4 regions of the Pseudarthrobacter sp. CC12 genome follow, and region 2 is predicted to be linked to each of the others. Evidence: riboswitches for the same ligand, from Rfam matches in the RefSeq annotation. Region 2 holds a riboswitch; each other region holds the start of a gene.
The links. A riboswitch is a leader RNA that binds a small molecule or an ion and turns the genes downstream of it on or off. The one in region 2 is predicted to bind thiamine pyrophosphate.

Region 1 (5,599 bases), on a different contig from region 2:
GCGGATCCGGCTGGCAAAGAACGGCCCCACCGTCATCATGCTCGCCGGCCTCCAGGGCGCGGGCAAGACCACCCTGGCCGGCAAGCTGTCCAAATGGCTGAAGGCCCAGGGCCACAGCCCCATGCTGGTGGCCTGCGACCTCCAGCGCCCCAACGCCGTCACCCAGCTCCAGGTGGTAGGCCAGCGCGCCAACGTGCCGGTCTTCGCCCCGCACCCCGGAGCCACCTCCACGGAACTGGACCAGCCCGCCGGTGATCCGGTCGCCGTCGCCCGCGCCGGCGTGGAGGAAGCACGCCAGAAGCTGCACGACGTCGTGATCGTTGACACCGCCGGCCGCCTTGGCGTGGACGCGGGGATGATGGAGCAGGCCCGCCAGATCCGCCGCGCCATTGTCCCGAACGAAGTGTTGTTCGTGATCGACTCGATGATTGGCCAGGACGCCGTCAACACGGCGCTCGCGTTCGATGAAGGCGTGAACTTCACGGGCATCGTGCTGTCCAAGCTCGACGGCGATGCCCGGGGTGGTGCCGCGCTGTCCGTTGCGTCGGTCACCGGCAAGCCGGTCATGTTCGCCTCCACCGGTGAAGGCCTGGACGACTTCGAGCTCTTCCACCCGGACCGGATGGCCTCACGCATCCTGGACATGGGCGACATCCTCACGCTTATCGAACAGGCCGAAAAAGCGTGGGACAAGGACGAAGCTGCCCGGATGGCGAAGAAGTTCGCCGACCAGGAAGACTTCACCCTCGAGGACTTCCTGGCCCAGATGCAGCAGATCCGCAACATGGGCTCCATGAAGAAGATGCTCATGATGATGCCGGGCGCCCAGAACATCCGGCAGCAGCTGGAGCAGTTCGACGAGCGGGAAATCGACCGCGTCGAAGCGATCGTCCGGTCCATGACCCCGCACGAGCGGCTTGCGCCCAAGATCATCAACGGCTCGCGTAGGGCCCGTATTGCCCGTGGTTCCGGCGTACATGTGTCGGAGGTCAACGGCCTGCTGGAGCGCTTCGCCCAGGCCCAAAAGATGATGAAGAAGATGGCCCAGGGCGGCATGCCGGGGATGCCAGGGATGCCCGGCCTTCCCGGAGCCGGGGGCGGCGCGCGGAAGAACGCAAAGAACGCACCCAAGAAGAAGGCAAAATCCGGCAACCCCGCCAAGGCCGCACAGGAGCGCAAGGACGCGGAAGCCCGCCGTGCCAACGCCGCCAAGGCGCTCCCCACCGGCGCCGCGTTCGGCCAGCAGGGCGGCGACTTCGACCCGTCCTCGCTGAACCTCCCCAAGGGCTTCGACAAGTTCCTGGGCAAGTAGGAGTTTCCCAGCATCAGGAAGCGCCAGGTGCCGTTTTGACCGCTCAAGACGACACCTGGCGCTTTTTCGTGGGGATGTCGGCAGCGTGGAATAGGGTTGGGACATGTTCAAGCAGAGGGTAGTTTTCGTGCACGGCGCCGGAAGTTTCGGTGCCGCCGCATGGCCGCGCCAGCACGGCATGGCGCTGTCCTATGACGCCCTGTTCCTCCGCCGGCACGGCTACGATGCCGCCGCGGAGCCGGTGGAATCGTCGTTCACGGAAGATACCGCGATCATCCTGCGGTCCCTGGGCGACGACGGCCGTGGCGCTGCCGGCGGACACGTCGTTGCGCACGCCCAGGGGGCAATCGCCGCCATGATGGCCGCCGTCGAACGCCCGGACCTCGTCTTTTCCCTGACCCTGGTGGAGCCCGCCTGCCTGTCCCTGACGGCGGAACTGCCGGCCACGGCCGCCCACATCCGCCTGATGCAGCCACTGTTCGACGTCCGCCGCCAGCTCAGCGATGACGACTTCCAGCGCGAGTTTGTCCGCCGGATCTACGCCACCGACCTGCAGCAGCCTGCCACCACCGAGGAGAAGCGGTCCGCGCGGCGGCTGCGGCTCCAGGAGCCTTCCTGGGAAGCGCCGTTGCATATTGTTCCCGGCGTCCCCACCTTGGTCCTGACTGGTGGCTGGGAGCCGCTCTACGAGGAAATTGCCGGCTACCTCCGGGAGACCGGCGCCCTGCACCGCGTTGCCGCGGGCGGGCACCGGCCCCAGGACTCCCGGGACGGGGACCGGGCCATCCGCCAGTTCATCAGCGGGGTCGGCAGGAGCCAGCCAGCCCGGGCGTCCTAGCCGTCAGCGGGGACCCGCAGCTCCGGCAGGTAGACCTTGCCGCCGGCTGCCAGGAACTCCTCGCTCTTCCCCCGCATGCCGGAGGCCAGGTCCGCCAGCGCCGCCTGCGCGTCCGCTGAGCCATATTCGTCCCGGATGTCCTGGCTGATCCGCATGGAGCAGAACTTCGGACCGCACATGGAGCAAAAGTGCGCCGTCTTGGCCGGTTCGGCCGGTAGCGTCTCATCGTGGAACGACTCCGCGGTCACGGGGTCCAGGGACAGCGCGAACTGGTCCCGCCAGCGGAATTCGAATCTCGCCTTGGACAGCGCGTCATCGCGCTCATGCGCCCCGGGGTGGCCCTTGGCCAGGTCCGCGGCGTGCGCTGCGATCTTGTACGTGATCACGCCCGTTTTCACGTCGTCCTTGTTGGGCAGGCCCAGGTGTTCCTTCGGCGTGACGTAGCAGAGCATGGCTGTGCCGTACCGGGCGATCTCGGTGGCGCCAATGGCCGAGGTGATGTGGTCATACCCGGGCGCCACATCCGTCACCAGGGGCCCCAGGGTATAGAAGGGCGCACCCTTGCACAGCTCCTGCTGCCGCTCCACGTTCTCGCGGACCAGGTGGAAGGGAACATGGCCCGGCCCCTCCACCATCACCTGCACGTCGTACTCCCAGGCCCGCTGCGTCAGTTCGGCGAGGGTGTCCAGCTCAGCGAACTGCGCGGCGTCGTTGGCGTCCGCCGTCGAACCGGGGCGGAGGCCGTCGCCCAGCGAGAAGGCGACGTCGTATTTGGCGAAGATTCCGCACAGCTCGTCGAAGTGCGTGTACAGGAAGTTCTCCTGGTGGTGGGCCAGGCACCAGCCCGCCATGATGGAGCCGCCCCGCGAGACAATACCGGTGACGCGGTTGGCGGTGAGCGGGACATAGCGGAGCAGCACGCCCGCGTGGATGGTCATGTAGTCCACACCCTGTTCGCACTGTTCGATCACGGTGTCCCGGAAGATTTCCCAGGTCAGGGCGTTGGCCTCGCCGTTGACCTTTTCCAAGGCCTGGTAGATGGGGACGGTTCCAATGGGCACCGGGGAGTTGCGGACGATCCACTCCCGCGTGGTGTGGATGTCATCGCCGGTGGACAAGTCCATGACGGTGTCCGCGCCCCACTGGGTTGCCCACTGCAGCTTGTCCACTTCCTCGGCGATCGAACTCGTCACGGCCGAGTTGCCGATGTTCGCGTTGATCTTCACCAGGAAGGCCTTGCCGATGATCATGGGCTCGGATTCCGGATGGTTGATGTTGTTGGGAATGATGGCGCGGCCGGCAGCCACTTCGCTGCGCACCAATTCCACATCGCAGTTCTCGCGCAGCGCCACGAACCGCATTTCCTGCGTGATGACGCCCTGCCGGGCATAGTGCATCTGCGTCACCGTCCGGCCGTCGACGGCGCGGCGGGGCACGGGCTGCGCGCCCTTCCACTCCGCGGAGGCGGCGCCGCGGCGGACGGCCGAGCGGCCGTCGTCCAGCAGGTTGCGTTGCCTGCCGCTGTAGGCCTCGGTGTCTCCGCGCGCCACGATCCACTCCGCGCGGAAAGGCTCCAGGCCGCGGACGGGGTCGCTTCCCGGCCCCGCCGTCCGGTACGTCCGGAACGGTGCGTTCGGCTGGCCGTTGGGGGACGGCTCAAGGGCAATTTCCGTCACCGGTACCCGGATCCCGGACGCCTCATCCGCGAGGTAGGCGAGGGAATGCGACTTCAACGACTGGGTTTCCGGCGGCATTGACGCGCCACCGGGCACCCTGTCAGACGGCTGGAGGGCAGGGTTCAATTGGGTGTTTTGCGTACTCAAGGGAATACTCACTTCCTTCGCCGGCATTACCCGGACAGGTTCAACGGTCGCAGGCTGCGTCAGCCCGATCTCAGCCCCTGCAAGGGCACCCGTGTGGTCAGGAACGAAGCTACCACAGGCGCCTGGAGCGGCCTTGTCATAATTGCGGTGCTAGCCTGGCCGGGCATCGAAAGGAGCCCCATGGCAGGCATCATCCACTTCCGCGGCCCCGTCCTGACTGCACCGGACACGGTGCGGCACGGGCTCTGGTCCGTGGACGGCAGGCTTACGTTCAGCCGGCCGGCGGCTGCTCCGGACCGGGTTTTGGATGGCTGGGTGCTGCCGGGCTTCGTGGACGCCCACTGCCACATTGGGCTTGGGGCCACTGGTCCGGTCGAGCCCGCGGCGGCCAGGGACCAGGCGGAGGCGGACCTTAGCGCGGGAACCCTGCTGGTCCGGGACGCGGGCTCGCCGGCAGATACCCGCTGGATGCAGGGCGGAGTGGACTTCCCGGTGCTGATCCGGGCCGGGCGCCATATTGCCCGGACGCGCCGCTACCTGCGGGGCTTCGCCGAGGAAGTGGAACCCGAGGGCCTCGTGGAGGCCGTCCGGAAGCAGGCGCGCGACGGCGACGGCTGGGTCAAGCTCGTGGGGGACTGGATTGACCGGAGCGCCGGCGACCTGTCGCCGTCCTTTCCTGCCGCCGTCGTACGCGATGCCGTCCAGGCGGCACACGACGAAGGTGCCCGGGTAACAGCGCACTGCTTCGCTGAAGACACCCTGGACCAGGTGCTGGACGCGGGCATCGACTGCGTCGAGCACGCTACCGGGCTCCTTCCCCGCCACGTGCCCCGGTTCGTGGAGCAGGGCGTACCGATCGTGCCCACGCTCATCAATATCGCCACCTTCCCCGACATTGTTGCGCAGGCGGAGCCCAAGTTCCCGCGTTATGCCGCCCACATGCGCGTCCTCTGGGAAGGCAGGATGGAGCGGGTGGCGCAAGCCCATGCCGCGGGTGTACGCATCTTTGCCGGTACCGATGCCGGCAGCGTGATACGGCACGGCAGGATCACGGACGAAATCCTCGCCCTGCACGGCGCCGGCCTGCCCATGGAGGCGGCCCTGGACGCCGCCTGCTGGGCAGCCCGTGCGTGGCTGGGAGCGGACGGGATGGAGGAGGGTGCCCGCGCCGACGTCGTTGTATGCCGGGAAGACCCGCGGGCGGTACCGGAGACCATTACGGCCCTGGAGCACGTGGTGCTGGGCGGGCGGATTATTCGCTGACAAAATACGGCTCACGGAGGACTTGGAATAAATTGAAGCTTCAAGTAATTTTAACATGTGAGAGGCCGCCAATGGGACGGCCACCAATGCTAGGAGCCTTCAATGACCGCATCAGCCAGCAGCCAGGATCTTCTTCCTGCCGACCTCGCCATGGGCACCGTGATGCTCAAGGTGGGCGACATGAAGGTCATGACCGACTACTACCAGCGCGCACTGGGCCTTGAGGTGGTCGCCGAACAGGACGGCGGGCTCTACCTTGGCCGCCTGGGACGGCCGTTGGTCCACCTTGCGCCGGCTCCCGGACTGCACCTTCCCGGCAGGGGAGAGGCGGGCCTGTTCCACACCGCGCTCCTCTTCGAGGAC
Region 2 (5,599 bases):
TGATGGCAAGGGCCTGCCCGGCGCGGACCTGTGCAGCCACGTCCTCCTGGACCGGCACCGGCGGAATCTTCCGAAAGCCCTGCCGGCGGGCGCGTCCGCGGGACACGGCAAGCTGCTCAGCGGCCAACAACAGGTTCCCCGTTCCCGCGGCGGGGACGGCGGCGCGGGGACGGGTCGCGGGCACATACCCGGGCACCCACACGCCGGCCGCGGCCAGCATGGTCCTCGCCTCACTGAGCACACGGTCCGGCGGGCCGTCCAGGAGCACGGCGGGATCCGAGGCCGAGCCGGGCTGCAGGACAATGATCCGGTCCACCAGGTCCTTCCAGACGGAAACCCGGTGCTCCACCACCACAAGGGTGGCCCCGGTCTTGTCCAGGCAGCGGGCCACGGCGTCGCGGACCTCCAGGACGCCGTCCGGGTCGAGGTTGGCGGTGGGTTCGTCCAGCAGGATCAGGCCCGGACGCATCGCCAGGATGCCCGCCAGCGCCAGGCGCTGCTTTTGCCCGCCGGACAGGGCCGACGTCGGGTGGTCCAGCGGGAGGTGGGAGAGTCCGACGTCGGCAAGCGCCGCGTGCACCCGGGGCCAGATCGCGTCGCGGGGCACCGCGAGGTTTTCGGCACCGAAGGCGACGTCGTCACCAACGCGGGAGAGGACCACCTGCGTTTCGGGGTCCTGCTGCATCAGGCCGGCGCGGCCGCGCTGGGCGCGGGGCGCGGCTCCGTCCACCCGGAGCGAACCGGACTCGTCGGCGTCGCCTGATTCGCCGTCGTCGTCGATGTCTCCCAGGACGCCGGCCAGCGCGTGCAGCAGGGTGGACTTCCCTGCGCCGGAGGCGCCGAGCAGGAGCACCCGCTCCCCGGGGGCGATGTCCAGGTCAAGGCCGTGGACGGCGGGTTTGGCCCTGCCGGCATGCCGCCAGCCCCAGCCACGGGCGGTGACGGCGGCGGGGCGGACCGCGCCGGAGTCCTGGGAGGGTGCCATCAGGAGAAGACGGGCTCCGTTGCGGCCTTGCGGGACGCGAAGGAGCTCAGCACCCCGGTGCGTGCCAGGCCGCGGGTGGCAACCCAGGCCAGGGCACCCGCAAGGATGGCCCCGGAAATGGTGGTGAGGACAATGTAGGCCAGCTTGTCGGCGCCGGAGTAGGCGATGTTCCAGCCCCACGGTGCAAACGAGTCGTTCAGGCCGCAGAAGAATCCGGCCGCGGCGCCTGCCAGCAGGGACGCGGGCAGGTTGAACTTGCGGTAGACGAAGATTGCGAAGATGATTTCCGCGCCCAGGCCCTGGATGAAACCGGAGAACAGGACCGAGGCGCCGTACTGGGAACCCATCAGCAGTTCGCCGGTGGCGGCGACGGTCTCGCAGAACAGGGCGGCCCCCGGCTTGCGGATGATCAGCATTCCCAGCACGCCGGGAATCATCCAGCCCCCGGCGAGCAGGCCGGTCAGGGGTGGGTAGGCTGCGTTCATGGGGGCGGACAGGGCGGCGGCACCCTGGTCCCATGCCCAGAAAATAACGCCGCCCGCGATGGCCACCAGCGCGGCGACAACGATGTCCACGACGCGCCAGGACTTGCTGGTGGTCTTCTTGATTGCTGCAGTACTCATGTGATCCTCCTGGGAAACAGGAGGGGAAAGTGGACCCGGCCGGCGGCCTGTGGCCGTGGAACCGCGACACTTTGAGAACTCGACTCCCTTGCGCCGGTACTAACCGGATCAGGTTCGAGGGTCTGCGGCTGTCCGCACTCTCAGCGCCCACCTGCGGTGCCCGGCTAATGCCAGGTTGTCCGACGGCGGCGCTCCCCTGTCGTTTTTAGTGTTGCTTTTGGTGTGGGTAACGCTTGTTGTTGTGCCCGGTTGGGCGTGGTCAAGTTTACACCTGGCCGGGCTGGATTGCGGGCTGCCGGCGCCAATCACCCGGATATGACCGGCTAGGCTGGGAGCAGTCCGTTTTCCGCCCGCAAGGAGTACCTGGAATGAACCTTCTCATCAAACTGCTCGGGACAGGCGTGAGCCTCGGCGCAGGCCTCGCCGGTACCAAACTGGTCAATGCCATCTGGGAAAAGACCACCGGACAGAAGCCGCCCACCGGCAAACACGAGGACGTACCCACCAGCCTGCGTTCGGCGCTGACCTTTGCGCTGATCTCGGCGTCGGTCAGTGCCATCATCCAGGTCCTGGCCAACCGCGGCACCCAGCGCGCCATCACCCGCTTCGCGAAGACCCAGGACATCGTCTAGCGTCGTGCCCCAGCGTTACCGGCCGTCGTCGGGGCTGTCCTTCCGGGCAGTCTCGGCGGCGGCTTTTTGCACCACGGCTTCCAGTTCATCGGTGGTGAGCAGTTCCCGGTGCAGGTGCTTGGTGCGGTAGCCGGCACGGCCCACCATGTGGGCGGACACGGGCACCGTGAGGAGTTGGAAGATCCACGCCACCACCAGGACCGGCCACACCCACCACGTCCGCAGCTGCAGCCCGATGGCCGCCAGCAGCAGGAAGAGCCCCAGCACCTGCGGCTTCGTGGCGGCGTGCATGCGGCTCAGGAGGTCCGGGAACCGCAGCAGGCCTATCGCGGCGCCCAGGGACATAAGGGCACCCACCACCATGAACACGGCGGAGGCGAGGTCGATCCAGGCGTCGGGCCGGAAGAAGTCAGGATTCATTGGGCTTGACCCTCCTGTCTGCCACGAACCGGGCTACGGTCACGGAACCGATGAACCCGATGACGGAGATGGCCACCACCAGCATCAGGTTGTTCAGGTGCCGGTTCACCGCCATATCGATGCATAGCGCCCCGGCAAGGATTGCGAGCAGCACGTCGGCAGCCAGCACCCGGTCCAGCAGCGACGGGCCACGGGCGATCCGGATGATGGCACCGGCGGCCGCCAGCGAGAAAATGACGGCTGTGACAGCCAGGACAACGGGCATCATGCGCCGGCCTCCATACGGACCTCTTCCAGTTCATCCGCGGTGCCCATGATGCGGATCAGGCCCGCTTCAATGGAGCGGACCTCGTTCCGCAGGCCTTCCACGTCCTTCTTGGAGGTGATGTTGAGTGCGTGCAGGTACAGCGTGGACGTGGAACGGTCCACGTCCACCACCAGGGAACCCGGGATCAGGGAAATCACGTGTCCCGTGGCAGTGACGATCAGGTCCTGGTGGCTGCGCAGTTTCACCGCGACCACGGCATTGGTCACCTTGGGGCCGCGGACAGCTGCCAGATACAGGACCTGCGCGCTGGCCACCACCACCTTGCCCACGAACGCCAGCGCAAACGGCACGGCGTGGAGAATATTGAACCGGCCGCTGAGCTCCACCGGCGGGAGGTAGAAGAGCCGGGCCACGCCCACGGCCAGCAGGGTCCCGAAGAGGAGGTTGCCGGGGCTGAAATCCTGCCACAGGGCGCCCCACACAATCACCAGCCAGACCAGGAGCGGCAGTTCCTGGCGCAGTGAAATGCGTTTACGGCTCATCGTCCTCCTCCCGCCGCGGTGGCGCCGGGAACGGCGATGCCCTCGCCCAGCACCGCCTGGATGTACGGCGTCCGGTCAAGCATGTCCCGGGCTGCCCGGTCCGAAAGTGCGAACAATGGTCCGGCGAAGACGGTCAGGGCAACACCGAGCACCACCAGGGCGGCCGTGGAGCCCACCATGGTGCGCGGCAGGAGGGTCACCGTGTTGTTCACCTTGGCTCCCGGCCCGGAGACCCTCGCAGCGGGAGTGGCAAGGAGCACGGGGTCGGGGTGCTCGGCGTCCTCCGGCTTCCGCCAGAACGCACGGTTCCACACCCGGGCGATGGCCAGAAGCGTCAGGAGGCTGGTCACCACGCCGCCGATCACCAGCGCGTAGGCCAGCGGCGTGCCCAGCTCCACGCCGGCTTGCAGCAGGCCAACCTTGCCCAGGAATCCGGAGAACGGCGGGATGCCGGCCAGGTTCATCCCGGGGATGAAGAACAGCAGCGCCAGCATGGGTGAGAGCTTGGCGAGTCCGCCCAGCCGGTCCACGGACGAGCTGCCGCCGCGCCGTTCGATGAGGCCGGTGACCAGGAAGAGGCTGGTCTGGATGGTGATGTGGTGCGCCACGTAGAAGACCGCCGCCGCCAGCCCAACAGCCGAGGACATGGCCAGCCCGAACACCATGTAGCCGATGTGGCTGACCAGGGTGAACGAGAGGAGGCGCTTGATGTCGCTTTGGGCCAGGGCACCGAGGATGCCCACAAGCATGGTCAGCAGCGCCACCACCATCAGCGGCGTGTTCAACGTATCGCCGGGGAACAGCAGTGTCTCGGTGCGGACCATCGCGTAGACACCCACCTTGGTCAGCAGGCCCGCGAACACGGCCGTGACCGGTGCCGGAGCGGTCGGGTAGGAGTCGGGAAGCCAGAAGGACAAGGGGAAGACGGCGGCCTTGATGCCGAAGGCCACCAGGAGCATCACGTGCAGCAGGGTTTTGGTGCCCTGGTCCAGTTCGCCCAGCTTGATGGCAAGGTCCGCCATGTTCACGGTCCCGGTGGCCCCGTAGACCATGGCGATGGCAATCAGGAACAGCACCGAGGACACGACGGACACCACCACATAGGTGACGCCGGCGCGGATCCGCGGCCCGGTGCCGCCCAGGGTCATCAGCACGTAGCTTGCAGTCAGCAGGATCTCGAAGCCGACATAGAGGTTGAAGAGGTCCCCGGACAGGAACGCGTTGGACACCCCGGCCACCAGGATCAGGTAGGTGGGGTGGAAGATGGACACCGGCGCGTCGCGGTCGCCGTCGGCCATGCCCTGGCCTGTGGCGTATACGAGCACCGCAAGGCTGACGGCTGAGGAGACCACCAGCATCAGGGAGGAGAACTGGTCCACCACCATGACGATGCCAAACGGCGGGATCCAGCCACCGATGGTCACCGCGGCCGTGCCGCCGTTCCAAGCCGACGCCAGCAGGAGGCACTCAAGTGCCAGCGTCAGTGACAGCAGGCCAATGCTCACCGCCCGCTGGGCCCGGGAGTGCCGGATCAGCAGGAAGGTCAGGGCGGCGCCCAGGATGGGAAGTACGACGGCGAGCGGGGCAAAGCTTGCGATGTTCACTTTCCGCCTCCTTCCGGGCTGTGGTCAACATTGAGGGAGCCTGGCTTTTCCTCCGCGGCAGCATGTTCGGCGGGCATTTCCCGGCCGCCTGCCACCAGCGTGGCCACCCGGTCCGCGTCCCGGTCCGTGTCCCGGCCGGAAGCACCGCGGTCCGAAACATCCTTGCCGTCGGAACCGAGCATGGTGAGCGGGAACTCTGAAGTTTCCGCGGGGACTTCGGCGTCATCCTCGGCATCAAAGCTGGGGGTCACTGCCACCCGGAGGTCCTCGGCGTCGTCCTGGATGTCGTCCTGGCGGGCCAGCACCCAGGTGCGGTAGATGATGCCCAGCATGAAGGCGGTGACCGCGAAGGAAATCACGATCGAGGTCAGGATCAGTGCCTGCGGCAGCGGATCGTTGTAGTCCCGGGCGGGCGTGTCCTTGCTGAAGAGCGGCGCCAGTCCCGCGTATCCCCCGGTGGCCAGGATCAGCAGGTTGGTGGCGTTGGCCAGCAGCATCAGCCCCAGCAGCACCCTCGTGAGGCTG
Region 3 (5,599 bases), on a different contig from region 2:
TCGCTGTTCCTGGAACCCGCTTCCCCCACCTCAGTACTCTTCCAGGCCCCGGACCTCAGCACCGTAGTCCGGCCCGCAGCTTCGGCCACCGCGGAGCCTGAGGAAGAAGAATCCGAAGACGCCGAGGATTCCTCCAGCCGCCGCCGTCGCCGCAGCCGTGGCCGCAGGGGCCGCAGCCGCATCGGTGGTACGGCGGAGGAGGACAACGAGGACAGCGGTTCCGATGCTGAGGACGAGTCCGACGAGGACAACGCAGGCCAGGTGGAAGACGGCGTGACGTCCCGCCGCCGCCGTCGCCGCCGCCGCGGTGACCAGGACCTTGAGCTGACCGGTGGGGAAGACGACGATCCGCCCAATACGGTGACGAGGGTCCGTGCGCCGCGCGCGGTCAGTGAAGCGCCGGTCAACAACCGGGTCACCAGCGTCAAGGGCTCCACCCGCCTTGAGGCCAAGAAGCAGCGCCGCCGCGAATCCCGCGACACCGGCCGCCGCCGCACGGTGATCACCGAAGCCGAGTTCCTGGCCCGCCGCGAATCCGTGGACCGCCAGATGATCGTGCGCCAGCGCGATGACAGAATCCAGATCGGCGTCCTCGAAGACGGCGTCCTGGCAGAGCACTTCGTGTCCAAGACCCAGCAGGATTCGTTGATCGGCAACGTGTACCTGGGCAAGGTCCAGAACGTGCTGCCATCCATGGAAGCGGCGTTCGTGGACATCGGACGCGGCCGCAACGCCGTCCTGTACGCCGGCGAGGTCAACTGGGAAGCCGTCAACCTGGAGGGCAAGCAGCGCCGCATTGAGAACGCGCTCAAGTCCGGCGACACCGTGCTGGTCCAGGTCACCAAGGACCCGGTGGGCCACAAGGGTGCCCGCCTCACCAGCCAGATCTCCCTGCCCGGCCGCTACCTGGTGTACGTCCCCGGCGGTTCCATGACGGGCATCTCCCGGAAGCTGCCCGACGTCGAACGCAACCGGCTCAAGCGCATCCTCAAGGACCGCCTTCCCGAGCACGCCGGCGTCATTGTCCGCACCGCCGCCGAGGGCGCTTCCGAGGAAGAGCTCACGCACGACATCAACCGGCTGCGCGCCCAGTGGGAAGGCATCGAAAGCCAGTCCACCTCCACCAAGATCCTGGCCCCCGAGCTCCTCTACGGCGAACCCGACCTGACCATCAAGGTGGTCCGTGACGTCTTCAACGAGGACTTCTCCAAGCTCATCGTTTCCGGCGAGGAGGCCTGGGACACCATCGAGGCCTACGTCACCTACGTGGCGCCGGACCTTGTGGGCCGGCTCGAGAAGTGGACCAAGGACCAGGACATCTTCTCCGCCTGGCGAATCGACGAACAGATCCACAAAGCCCTCGAACGGAAGGTCTTCCTGCCCTCCGGCGGCTCCCTGGTGATCGACCGCACCGAGGCCATGACCGTGGTGGACGTCAACACGGGCAAGTTCACCGGCAGCGGCGGCAACCTCGAGGAAACCGTCACCAAGAACAACCTCGAAGCGGCCGAGGAAGTGGTGCGCCAGCTGCGGCTGCGCGACATCGGCGGCATCATCGTGATCGACTTCATCGACATGGTGCTCGAATCCAACCGCGACCTGGTCCTGCGCCGCCTGGTTGAGTGCCTGGGCCGGGACCGGACCAAGCACCAGGTTGCCGAGGTGACCTCACTCGGCCTGGTCCAGATGACGCGCAAGCGCATGGGCACCGGCCTGCTGGAGGTGTTCGGCGAGCAGTGCGAGGCCTGCGCCGGCCGGGGCGTCGTGACCCACGACGATCCCGTGGAGCACCGCCGGGCCAACACGGTGGCGGCCGAGCACCACGTCCAGCGCACCGACAACCGGCCCGAAACCCGTGCGGAGGCCCGCCCGGAAGCGCAGCGGAACGACGCCCAGCCCGGTGTCCGGTCCGAACGCAAGCGGCGGCGGGGACGCGGCGGCCAGCAGCCCGAGGCTGCCCCGGCACCTGCCGTCCATGTCCACACCGTCCAGCCGGACCCGTCCGACGCCGAGCGGCACGCCAAGGCGGAGGCAACCAGGCTTGCCCTGGCGAACATCGCCGCTGCCGCCCATGCGGCCCACCTGCACGACGACGAGGTAGCGGCTGCCCGGCAGGTGCCGGCCGCGGAGCCCGCGCAGGTACCCGTTGAGGAGAAGCACGACGCCGATGCCCCGGCACGTCCCGCAGCCGTCCTCACGTTCGGCGGCGAGGAAGTCCCGCTTCCGTTCGTGGAGCACGCCGGGGAACAGCATCCGAAGCCTGCCCTGACGCTGGACCGGCTTGCGGAAGCATTCGCACACCTGGGCCAGCCGGCTTCCCCTGTGGGACATGCGCCTGCCAATCAGGCAGAGGCTCTGCAGGCAGCAGAAGAGGCAGCACCGGAGCAGCCGGCCGGCGCAGGGGCGGCGGGAGCCCGCGCCGGTGCCGCTCCTGAGGCGTCCCCTGAAAAGGACTATTCGGACCACACGCTGGAGCAGTCCCGGCAGCGCCGGCCCCGGCGCCACCGGGCCGCCAGCCGTGCCCAGGGTGCCGCCAACGAGACCGCCGTCCAGCACCATGAAAACGTCCAGGCTGATGCCGGTGGGCACTCGCACGCAGCGAAGGCCCCCGAACCCGCGAAGGACCAGCCGGAACCGCGGAAGGCGGCCGAGGAACCCATCATCCTCGGCGTCGGGGTGCCTGCCTCGGAACTCTAGGCACAGGAGCTTCCAGCCAGGAATCCCCGTCCTGCGCATCGGTCCACCCGGATTACCGGGGGTACCGTGCGGGGCGGGGATTCCTGCCGTTGCGGGAGGGCCCATTTTTGCGGCGGCCGTTGTCACCTTTTTCCCGGGTGCGGCACACGGGCTAGGGTAGGAACCGACACGGGGTGCCGCGCAGCAGGCCGGCTGAGATCCAGACCCGTTGAACCTGTCCGGCTAGTACCGGCGAAGGGATGTCTCTTGTCTTCGACCCTTTCCATGCCCCTGCCAGCTTCCTCCGCCGCCGGCACCGGGCTGCCAACCGGCCGGGAAGTCCCGCGGGTCCTGTCCATCGCCGGCTCCGACCCGTCCGGGGGCGCAGGCATCCAGGCCGACCTGAAAAGCATTGCCGCCCACGGCGGTTACGGCATGGCAGCCATCACGGCCCTGACGGCGCAGAACACGTGCGGTGTACAGGCAGTCCACGTTCCTCCCGCAGCCTTCCTGGCACAGCAGCTGGACGCGGTCAGCGATGATATCTCCATTGACGCCGTCAAGATCGGCATGCTGGGGGACGAGGCCGTGATCCGCACTGTCCGGCACTGGCTGGAGAAGGTCCGTCCCGCCGTCGTTGTCCTGGACCCGGTGATGGTGGCCACCAGCGGCGACCGGCTGCTGAAAGAGTCCGCCGAGGCCGCCCTCCGGGACATCTTGCCCCTGGCCCACCTCATTACCCCCAACCTGCCGGAGCTTGCCATGCTGGTGGGCGCGGATCCAGCAGACAGCTGGGCGGCAGCGCTGGAGCAGGGGAGGCGCCTGGCGGATGCCACCGGCGCCACCATCCTTGTCAAGGGCGGGCACCTGGCGGGTGCGGACTGCCCGGATGCGCTGGTCAATACGGCAGGCCTCCTGCCAGGGGAAGTGGTGGAGGTGCAGGGAAACCGCATCGACACGCGCAACAGCCACGGCACCGGCTGTTCCCTTTCCTCCGCGATGGCCACCGTCCAGGCACGCCTTGGCGACTGGGAGGCATCGCTCCGAACGGTCAAGCCATGGCTGGCCGGCGCCCTTGAGAAGTCGGAGCAGCTTGAAGTGGGCCGGGGAAACGGCCCCGTGCACCATTTCCACCACGTGCGGCCGGCCCTCGCGGAAGGCGCTTTCGCTGCCCGGCTGTGGACGGAAGCCCAGCAGGACCTGGCGGACATCTACGCCCTGGACTTCATCCACGGCCTGGCCACCGGGGACCTGGCCGAGAAGGACTTCGCCTACTACCTGGCGCAGGATGCCCTGTACCTGAACGGCTACTCCCGGGTCCTTGCCCGGGCGAGTGCCCTGGCCCCGTCAGAAGGGGAGCAGCTGTTCTGGGCCGGATCATCGCAGCAGTGCCTGGAAGTGGAGTCGGAGCTGCACCGCTCGTGGCTCAGCACCCGCCCCGCCCAGGGCGGACTTGGCCCCGTCACCAAGGCCTACGTGGACCACCTCACCGCAGCATCGGCGTCGGGAAGCTACGCCGTCCTGGCCGCCGCCGTCCTGCCCTGCTTCTGGCTTTACGCCGAAGTCGGGGAAAAGCTGCACGCCCGGTTCCTTGCCTCGGGAGAGCCGGGCGGCCACGCCTACGCAGCCTGGCTCCGGACCTACGCGGACGAGGGCTTCGCCGAGGCCACCCGCCGGGCCATCGCCATCGTGGACGCAGCAGGGCGGAAGGCCTCCGACCACGAACGCGCGGCGATGGTGACTGCGTTCAAGCAGTCCTGCCGCCTGGAAGTGGAATTCTTCGACGCGCCGAGGTTGCATTCCTGAACCCTGCGGGCAGCGCCGCCGCTATGATGGAGTCCATGGTTGCGGTGCTGCCTGTCGGAGTGTGGTTACTACCACACCCGGGCCGCCGGAACCAGCCTCATTTGCGGCCGTAGATGGATTTAGCGTATTCTGGATCTTCGGTGCTTACGCCAACACTTGGGTTATGACCCCACGGCGTTGAGGCACAGCGCGAACCCTGGCTTTTTTGAGTCGGTTCCGCACGCAAATTTTGTAATAAACGTCGAGAGAAGTGAGTTCCCAAGTGGTGTACGCGATTGTCCGCGCAGGCGGCCGCCAAGAGAAGGTTTCCGTTGGAGACTTCGTTACCCTGAACCGCGTCGCCGGTGGAGCCGGCAGCACCATTGAGCTGCCCGCACTGCTCCTGGTTGATGGTGACAAGGTCACCTCCGCCGCCGCTGACCTGGCCAAGGTAACTGTTACGGCTGAAATCCTCCAGGACCTGCGTGGTCCTAAGATTGTCATCCAGAAGTTCAAGAACAAGACCGGCTACAAGAAGCGCCAGGGTCACCGCCAGGAACTGACCAAGGTCAAGATCACCGGCATCAAGTAACCACCGCGGTTACTGTTCAGGCATTTCAACAGATTCCCCAGAATTTAGAGGCAGGCATTTCAGATGGCACATAAAAAGGGCGCGAGCTCCACTCGCAACGGTCGCGATTCCAACGCTCAGTACCTCGGCGTCAAGCGCTTCGGCGGCCAGGTTGTTTCCGCCGGCGAGATCATCGTCCGCCAGCGTGGCACCCACTTCCACCCCGGCGCCGGCGTTGGCCGTGGCGGTGACGACACCCTGTTCGCACTGACCCCGGGCGCCGTTGAATTCGGCACCCGCCGCGGTCGTCGCGTAGTCAACATCGTTGCTGCTGCAGCTGCAGAGTAACAACCAGTTCTGAAGCGGTGGAGCGGGCCTGAGGGTCCGCTCCACTGTTCTTTTAACAGCATTACAATCGATGTGGCGTCCCCGGGCGCCCCATAAACAGCACCTGAGGAGATCCACGTGGCCAGCTTTGTAGACCGGGTAGTACTGCATGTATCCGGCGGAACCGGCGGCCATGGTTGCGTCTCCGTCCACCGCGAGAAGTTCAAGCCACTCGGCGGT
Region 4 (5,599 bases), on a different contig from region 2:
ACTGGCTTACGTGGAAATCGGTGCCGAGGAGGTCCGGCGCGTAGGTTTCGGGCAGTTCTAGTCCGGGCCTGCTGCAGGCCCTTCGTTCTTCAAGGAGATCCATGCTTTCGCTGACCATCGTGGTGCTGGCAACCGTCGCTGCGGGCTTCGTTGTCTGGGCCAATGACAAGCGGCACTCCAAATACGGCGCGGCCCTGCCTGCCGGTGTTGCCGTGGGTGTTGCGGCGCTGGCCTGGATCATCCTGATGACCGCGGGCTTCGGCTACCTGCCGGGAACCACGTGGCTTCCCTGGGTCCTGCCGATGGTCCTGGGCGTCGCCGCTGCCATCGCCACTGTCGTCTACCTGGGCCGCACGCGCGCCCGCCGCGATACGGAACGCCTCACTGTCATCCTGCGGCGCTGACCGCCCGCAAGGCAGGACATACGCGTGTGGCCACCACCCTGCAGGGTGGTGGCCACACGCGTATGTTCCGGGTTTCAGAGGAACTCCGCCCTGCCTTCCATCGCCGACGAGGCCAAGGCATGCTCCCGTCGCGGGATGCGCCCGGCTGCCCGGGCCATCCTGCCGGCGAGCACTGCATGCTTGAACGCCTCGCCCATGAGTGCAGGGTTCTGCGCCCGCGTCACCGCCGTGGCCAGCAGCACGGCGTCGCAGCCCAGCTCCATGGCCAGCGCCGCGTCCGATGCCGTACCAATGCCGGCGTCCAGCACCACCGGCACCGAGGCACGGGACACGATGAGCTCGATATTGTGCGGGTTCAGGATTCCCAGGCCTGTCCCAATCGGGGCTCCGAGCGGCATGACGGCGGTGGCGCCAAGGTTCTCCAGCCGCAACGCCAGTACGGGGTCATCGTTGGTGTAGGCGAAGACCTTGAACCCCCGGTTAACCAGCTGCTCCGTGGCTTCCACCAGTTCGACAGCATCGGGCAGCAGGGTCTGCTCATCGGAAATGACTTCCAGCTTCACCCAGTCGGTCTCCAGGGCCTCCCGCGCAAGCTCCGCCGTCAGGACGGCATCCCTGGCCGTGAAGCAGCCTGCGGTGTTGGGCAGCACGCGGATCCCGTGGTCCACTAACAGCTGGAACAACGAGCCGGTCTCCGCAGTGGAGTACCGGCGCATGGCCACGGTGGTCAGGGCGGTGCCGGATGCCAGGAGTGCAGCGCCCAGGCCGTCCAGGCTGGGTGCCCCGCCGGTGCCCATGATCAGCCGGGATCCAAGGGCGACGCCGTCAATCACCAGGCCGTCGGCGGCCCCGGGATTCCCGGCCGGGTTGATGGTGCCGGTTTCGGTCATGGTGTCAGCCTCCCTGTACTGCTGTGACAAGTTCAATGTCGTCGCCCTCGGCGAGCGCCGTGGCGAACCATTGGCTCCGCGGCACCACCTGGGCATTATGGGCGACGGCGACCCCCAGCTTCCCGCCGTCGGTCGCCTGGCCGTTCGGTGCCAGCGGGCGTCCGGTGACCTGGCTGACGAGCGTGGTGATGGAGGTGCCGTCCGCCACCGTGTGGGTGTTTCCGTTCAGGGTGATGTTCACACTGTCTCCTTGGTGTGGTGGTTTGTGCGGGCGGCGGCCGGACGCGAGAACCGCTCCGGACTGAAGGGCGCCCAGCGCGGGTCGGCATGCCCGTCCAGCAACCCGGCGCAGATGGCTGCGGCAGCGGGAGTGAGCAGCACCCCGTGCCGGAAGAACCCGGTGGCGATGATGAGTCCGGGGACGTGCCCGGCCTTGTAGCCTGCAGATCCGGGGGCCGCCGGCACGCGGCCCAGCAGCGGCGCGTTGTCGGGGGTTCCGGGCCGGGCCCTTGCGGTGCACTCCAGCAGCTCCAGTTCGGCGACGGCGGGCACCAGCGCCTGGGCATCGCGCAGCAGCTGATAGACGCCCCCGGCGCTGACGGCATCGGACAGCGCGTCCTCGCGCTGGGTGGCTCCGATGACCACGGTCCCGTCCTGCCGGGGAACGATGTAGACGGGGACACCATGCACCAGCCCGCGCACCGTGGACGTCACAAGGGGCTGGAGGTGCTGCGGAACGGCGAGGCGGAGGATGTCTCCGTGTACGGGGCGCAGGGGCAGGTCGAGGCCGTCGGGCAGGCCGCCCAGGTCCCCTGCCTGCAGCCCGTTGGCCACGATCGTATCCGTTGCCAGGACGGTGCCGCCGCCAGCCAGGCTGGCGCCGACGACCCTTCCGCCCTCCCACAGCAGGCCGCCGGCCCGGTCCGGCACGGCGTACCCTTCCACCGCCCCTGCAACAGCCAGGCCAGGCTTCCCGCGGACGGCACCGGCGAGGGCCTGCCGCAGGGCAGCCAGCAGGCGGCGGGGATCAACCTGGTGGTCCGCAGGCGTGTCAAGGGCGCAGGCTATCGCGGGGCTGAGGAGTGGCTCGCGTTTGCGGGCGTCCCGCACGGTGAGTGGTTCCACGGCAAGTCCGTTGGCCTGCTGTACGGCGCGGAGGTCCATCAGCGCGCGGCGGTCCGCGGCGTCGGCACCCACGGCGAGAGTCGGCGTCGTCAGGTATCCGGAACCGGAGGTGGCTCCTGCGATGCCTGCGGCGAAACCGGGCCAGCGGGAGGAAGCGTCAAGCATCAGTTCCAGGAGGTCCTCCTCCTGGTAGTGCAGTTCGCTGACGGGGGCCAGCATTCCTGCGGCGGCCCAGCTGGCACCGCTTCCGGGCGCGTCATCGATCAGGGCCACGGAGCGGCCGGAGCGCTGCGCCTCCCAGGCGATGCCATGGCCCACCACTCCGCCGCCGATGACGGCGACGTCCGCGCGGACCGTGGAACGGGGGGCACTGGACGGCCCGGCACGATGGTCAACGGGAGTGCTCATAAGGTTCCTTCCCTACGCCGGCATTATCCGGATCAGGTCAAGCGGTCGGCTCTGACGCCCTCTCAGCCCGGCGCTTTGTGACAGCTGCCGCGGGCTCCCGCAGTACCAGGCCAGTTTAGAGGAACTAGGCTTGCAGGCATGAATGTGTCCGCTTCCTCCCTGCCCGCAGGCCCCCACGCTCCAGCAGCCCCGGCCGGCATAGCCGAAGTTGCCAACGCCGGCCACAACGACGCCCTGAAGGCGGCCCGCCTGTACCTGTGCACCGATGCACGCACTGCGCACGGCGACTTCGCGGAGTTTGTGGACGCCGCGTTTGCCGGCGGCGTGGACATCATCCAGCTGCGGGACAAGACCATCGAGGCCGCCGAGGAACTGGACCTCCTGGCGGCGTTGAAGGAGACCGCGGTACGCCATGGCCGGCTGTGGGCCGTCAATGACCGCGCCGATATTGCCGTGCTGTCCGGGGCACCGGTGTTCCACATCGGCCAAAAGGACCTTCCGCTGGCTGCGGCGCGCACGCTGGTCAACGGCAACGCCGCCATCGGCCTCTCCAGCCACACCACGGGCCAGGTCGACGCCGCCCTCGCTGCAACCGGCGGCCCGTCCGGGCTGGACTACTTCTGCGTTGGGCCGGTATGGGCCACACCCACCAAACCCGGCAGGGCCGCCGTAGGGCCTGAACTGGTGAAGTACGCCGCCGATGCCTCCGGGCAGGCCGGGGATCCGGTGCCGTGGTTTGCCATCGGCGGCATCGACCACGGAAACGTCCGCGAGGTGGTGGCGGCCGGTGCACGCCGGATCGTGGTGGTCCGCGCCATCACCGAGGCCGCCGACCCCGCGGCAGCCGCTGCCTCGCTCCTCGGCGCGCTGGACGGCTGAGACTGCTTAATCCCGGGACTTGGCGCTACGCTGAATTTTGTGTCGCATCATCGGTTGGCCCCTAACGTCCGTGACCACAGGAACGCCTTGGAAGAGGCGCTGGGCCTGCTGCGGACCGAACTTGAGCTGCCCGGGCCGTACCCTGCCGACGCGGTGGAAGACGCCCGGGCCGCCGTCGCGGCGCTGAAGCTGCCGTCCTACGACCTGACCGCCGTCGAGTTCGTGACTATCGATCCGGCGTCCTCCACGGACCTGGACCAGGCAGTCTTCATCGAACCGGACGGCACCGGCTACCGCGTCATGTATGCCATCGCCGACGTCCCCGCATTCGTTGCACCGGGCGGGCCGCTGGACGCCGAGACCCGGCGCCGCGGACAGACGTTCTACGCTCCGGACGGCCGGATCCCGCTGCATCCGGAGGTGATCAGCGAGGGGGCCGGCAGCCTGCTGCCCGGCCAGGAGTGCTCGGCTTTCGTCTGGGACTTCACGCTCGACGGCGAAGCGTCCGTGATTACCGTCGGCGTCCGGCGGGCGCGGGTCCGCAGCCGCGACAAGCTCAGCTACAAAGGTGCCCAGGCCGACCTCGACGCCGGGACCGCCCCACCCGTCCTCCGGCTGCTCCGCGAGGTGGGGCTGAAACGCGTGGCGCTGGAACGGGCACGGGAGGGCGCCAGCCTGAACATGCCCGAGCAGGAAATCGTCCAGCTGCCGGACGGCGGCTACCGGATTGACGCCGTCCCGCAGCTTCCCGTCGAGGACTGGAACGCGCAGATTTCGTTGATGACCGGAATGGCAGCCGCGCAGCTCATGCTTGAGGGCAAGGTGGGCATCCTGCGCACCATGCCCGCACCTGACGAGCGGTCGCTGCGGCACTTCCGGCTGCAGACCGAAGTGCTGGGCAGGCCGTGGGACGGGCAGGTCAGCTACGGCGAATACCTGCGGTCGCTCGATCCCACCGACCCGCGCCAGCTGGCCATCATGCATTCGGCCGGGATGCTGTTCCGCGGCGCGTCCTACACCGCCTTTGACGGGACGGTCCCCGAAGACGGTATCCAGTCCGCCATCGGCGCCGCCTACGCCCACACCACGGCGCCGCTGCGCCGCCTGGTGGACCGGTTCGTGCTGGTCATCTGCGAGGCCCTGAGCAACGGCGGCGATGTTCCCGGCTGGGCGCGCGAAGCCCTGCCCCTGCTTCCGGGCATCATGGCGGGATCGGACCAGCTGGCGTCAAGGATGGAGCGCCTGGCCCTGGATACCGTGGAAGCGGCACTGCTGCTGAACCACATCGGGCAGGAATTCGATGCGATCGTCATCTCCGGATCCAAGCCGCAGAACGGGAACGGCAACGGGAATGGCAAGAATGGAAATGGGAACGGCAGTTCGGGGGTTATCCAGATTGCCGAACCGGCGGTGACCGCTCGGTGCGCCGGGGAGCTGGAGTCCGGCACCAAGGTCCGGGTACGGCTGGTTTCCTCCGATATCACCACCCGGCAGATCCACTTCGAGCTCGTTTCCTGAACGGCAGGCGGCCCCCCAGGCGGTCCGAAACCGTGTTTTTGTGCCCTTACGGCTAGACTGGAGGGGTAGAACTGGATGCCCGGTCGTTGATTTCCTTGATTTGAAACCAACAAGCCCGCCCCTACGCGATCTTGAGAAGTACCCGTTGGTCACCAGTGCCAGCATTAGATAGCCCGCGATCGGCTTCCACTGGAATCGCTTGCGCGCCTGAGCGTGCTCCGGAACGGCCAGCCCTGGCCGGCCCGTTGAGCAGGCAGCGCCATTGCCTAAATGAATAAGGAAACTCCCCTGTGAGTGAATTGCATACCCACCAGCTTCTGAGCGATGAGTCCGGCACGGAAACCATCGAGCCGGAAGAAACCATCGTCTCGGACG

Region 1: linked by a shared signal. The riboswitch ahead of thiC (phosphomethylpyrimidine synthase ThiC) and the one ahead of PV772_RS00105 (ECF transporter S component) in region 2 are both predicted to bind thiamine pyrophosphate.
Region 3: linked by a shared signal. The riboswitch ahead of thiD (bifunctional hydroxymethylpyrimidine kinase/phosphomethylpyrimidine kinase) and the one ahead of PV772_RS00105 (ECF transporter S component) in region 2 are both predicted to bind thiamine pyrophosphate.
Region 4: linked by a shared signal. The riboswitch ahead of thiO (glycine oxidase ThiO) and the one ahead of PV772_RS00105 (ECF transporter S component) in region 2 are both predicted to bind thiamine pyrophosphate.

Annotation. Positions count from the first base shown of each region.
Region 1 is NZ_JARDJH010000007.1:156,705-162,303, forward strand. It holds gene ffh (signal recognition particle protein) at 1-1,312, shown strand, start outside; gene PV772_RS08320 (alpha/beta hydrolase) at 1,416-2,150, shown strand; gene thiC (phosphomethylpyrimidine synthase ThiC) at 2,147-3,904, opposite strand; TPP riboswitch at 3,969-4,076, opposite strand; gene PV772_RS08330 (amidohydrolase family protein) at 4,154-5,236, shown strand; gene PV772_RS08335 (VOC family protein) at 5,339-5,599, shown strand, end outside.
Region 2 is NZ_JARDJH010000001.1:17,946-23,544, reverse strand. It holds gene PV772_RS00110 (ATP-binding cassette domain-containing protein) at 1-985, opposite strand, end outside; gene PV772_RS00105 (ECF transporter S component) at 985-1,608, opposite strand; TPP riboswitch at 1,676-1,816, opposite strand; gene PV772_RS00100 (DUF4235 domain-containing protein) at 1,977-2,240, shown strand; gene mnhG (monovalent cation/H(+) antiporter subunit G) at 2,256-2,660, opposite strand; gene PV772_RS00090 (monovalent cation/H+ antiporter complex subunit F) at 2,650-2,928, opposite strand; gene PV772_RS00085 (Na+/H+ antiporter subunit E) at 2,925-3,470, opposite strand; gene PV772_RS00080 (Na+/H+ antiporter subunit D) at 3,467-5,074, opposite strand; gene PV772_RS00075 (Na(+)/H(+) antiporter subunit C) at 5,071-5,599, opposite strand, start outside.
Region 3 is NZ_JARDJH010000011.1:82,304-87,902, reverse strand. It holds gene PV772_RS10470 (Rne/Rng family ribonuclease) at 1-2,697, shown strand, start outside; TPP riboswitch at 2,857-2,954, shown strand; gene thiD (bifunctional hydroxymethylpyrimidine kinase/phosphomethylpyrimidine kinase) at 2,962-4,482, shown strand; gene rplU (50S ribosomal protein L21) at 4,745-5,053, shown strand; gene rpmA (50S ribosomal protein L27) at 5,117-5,380, shown strand; gene obgE (GTPase ObgE) at 5,498-5,599, shown strand, end outside.
Region 4 is NZ_JARDJH010000008.1:37,279-42,877, forward strand. It holds gene PV772_RS08505 (DUF3107 domain-containing protein) at 1-61, shown strand, start outside; gene PV772_RS08510 (hypothetical protein) at 102-404, shown strand; gene PV772_RS08515 (thiazole synthase) at 479-1,294, opposite strand; gene thiS (sulfur carrier protein ThiS) at 1,299-1,535, opposite strand; gene thiO (glycine oxidase ThiO) at 1,532-2,827, opposite strand; TPP riboswitch at 2,819-2,938, opposite strand; gene thiE (thiamine phosphate synthase) at 2,966-3,706, shown strand; gene PV772_RS08535 (RNB domain-containing ribonuclease) at 3,746-5,224, shown strand; gene PV772_RS08540 (DEAD/DEAH box helicase) at 5,515-5,599, shown strand, end outside.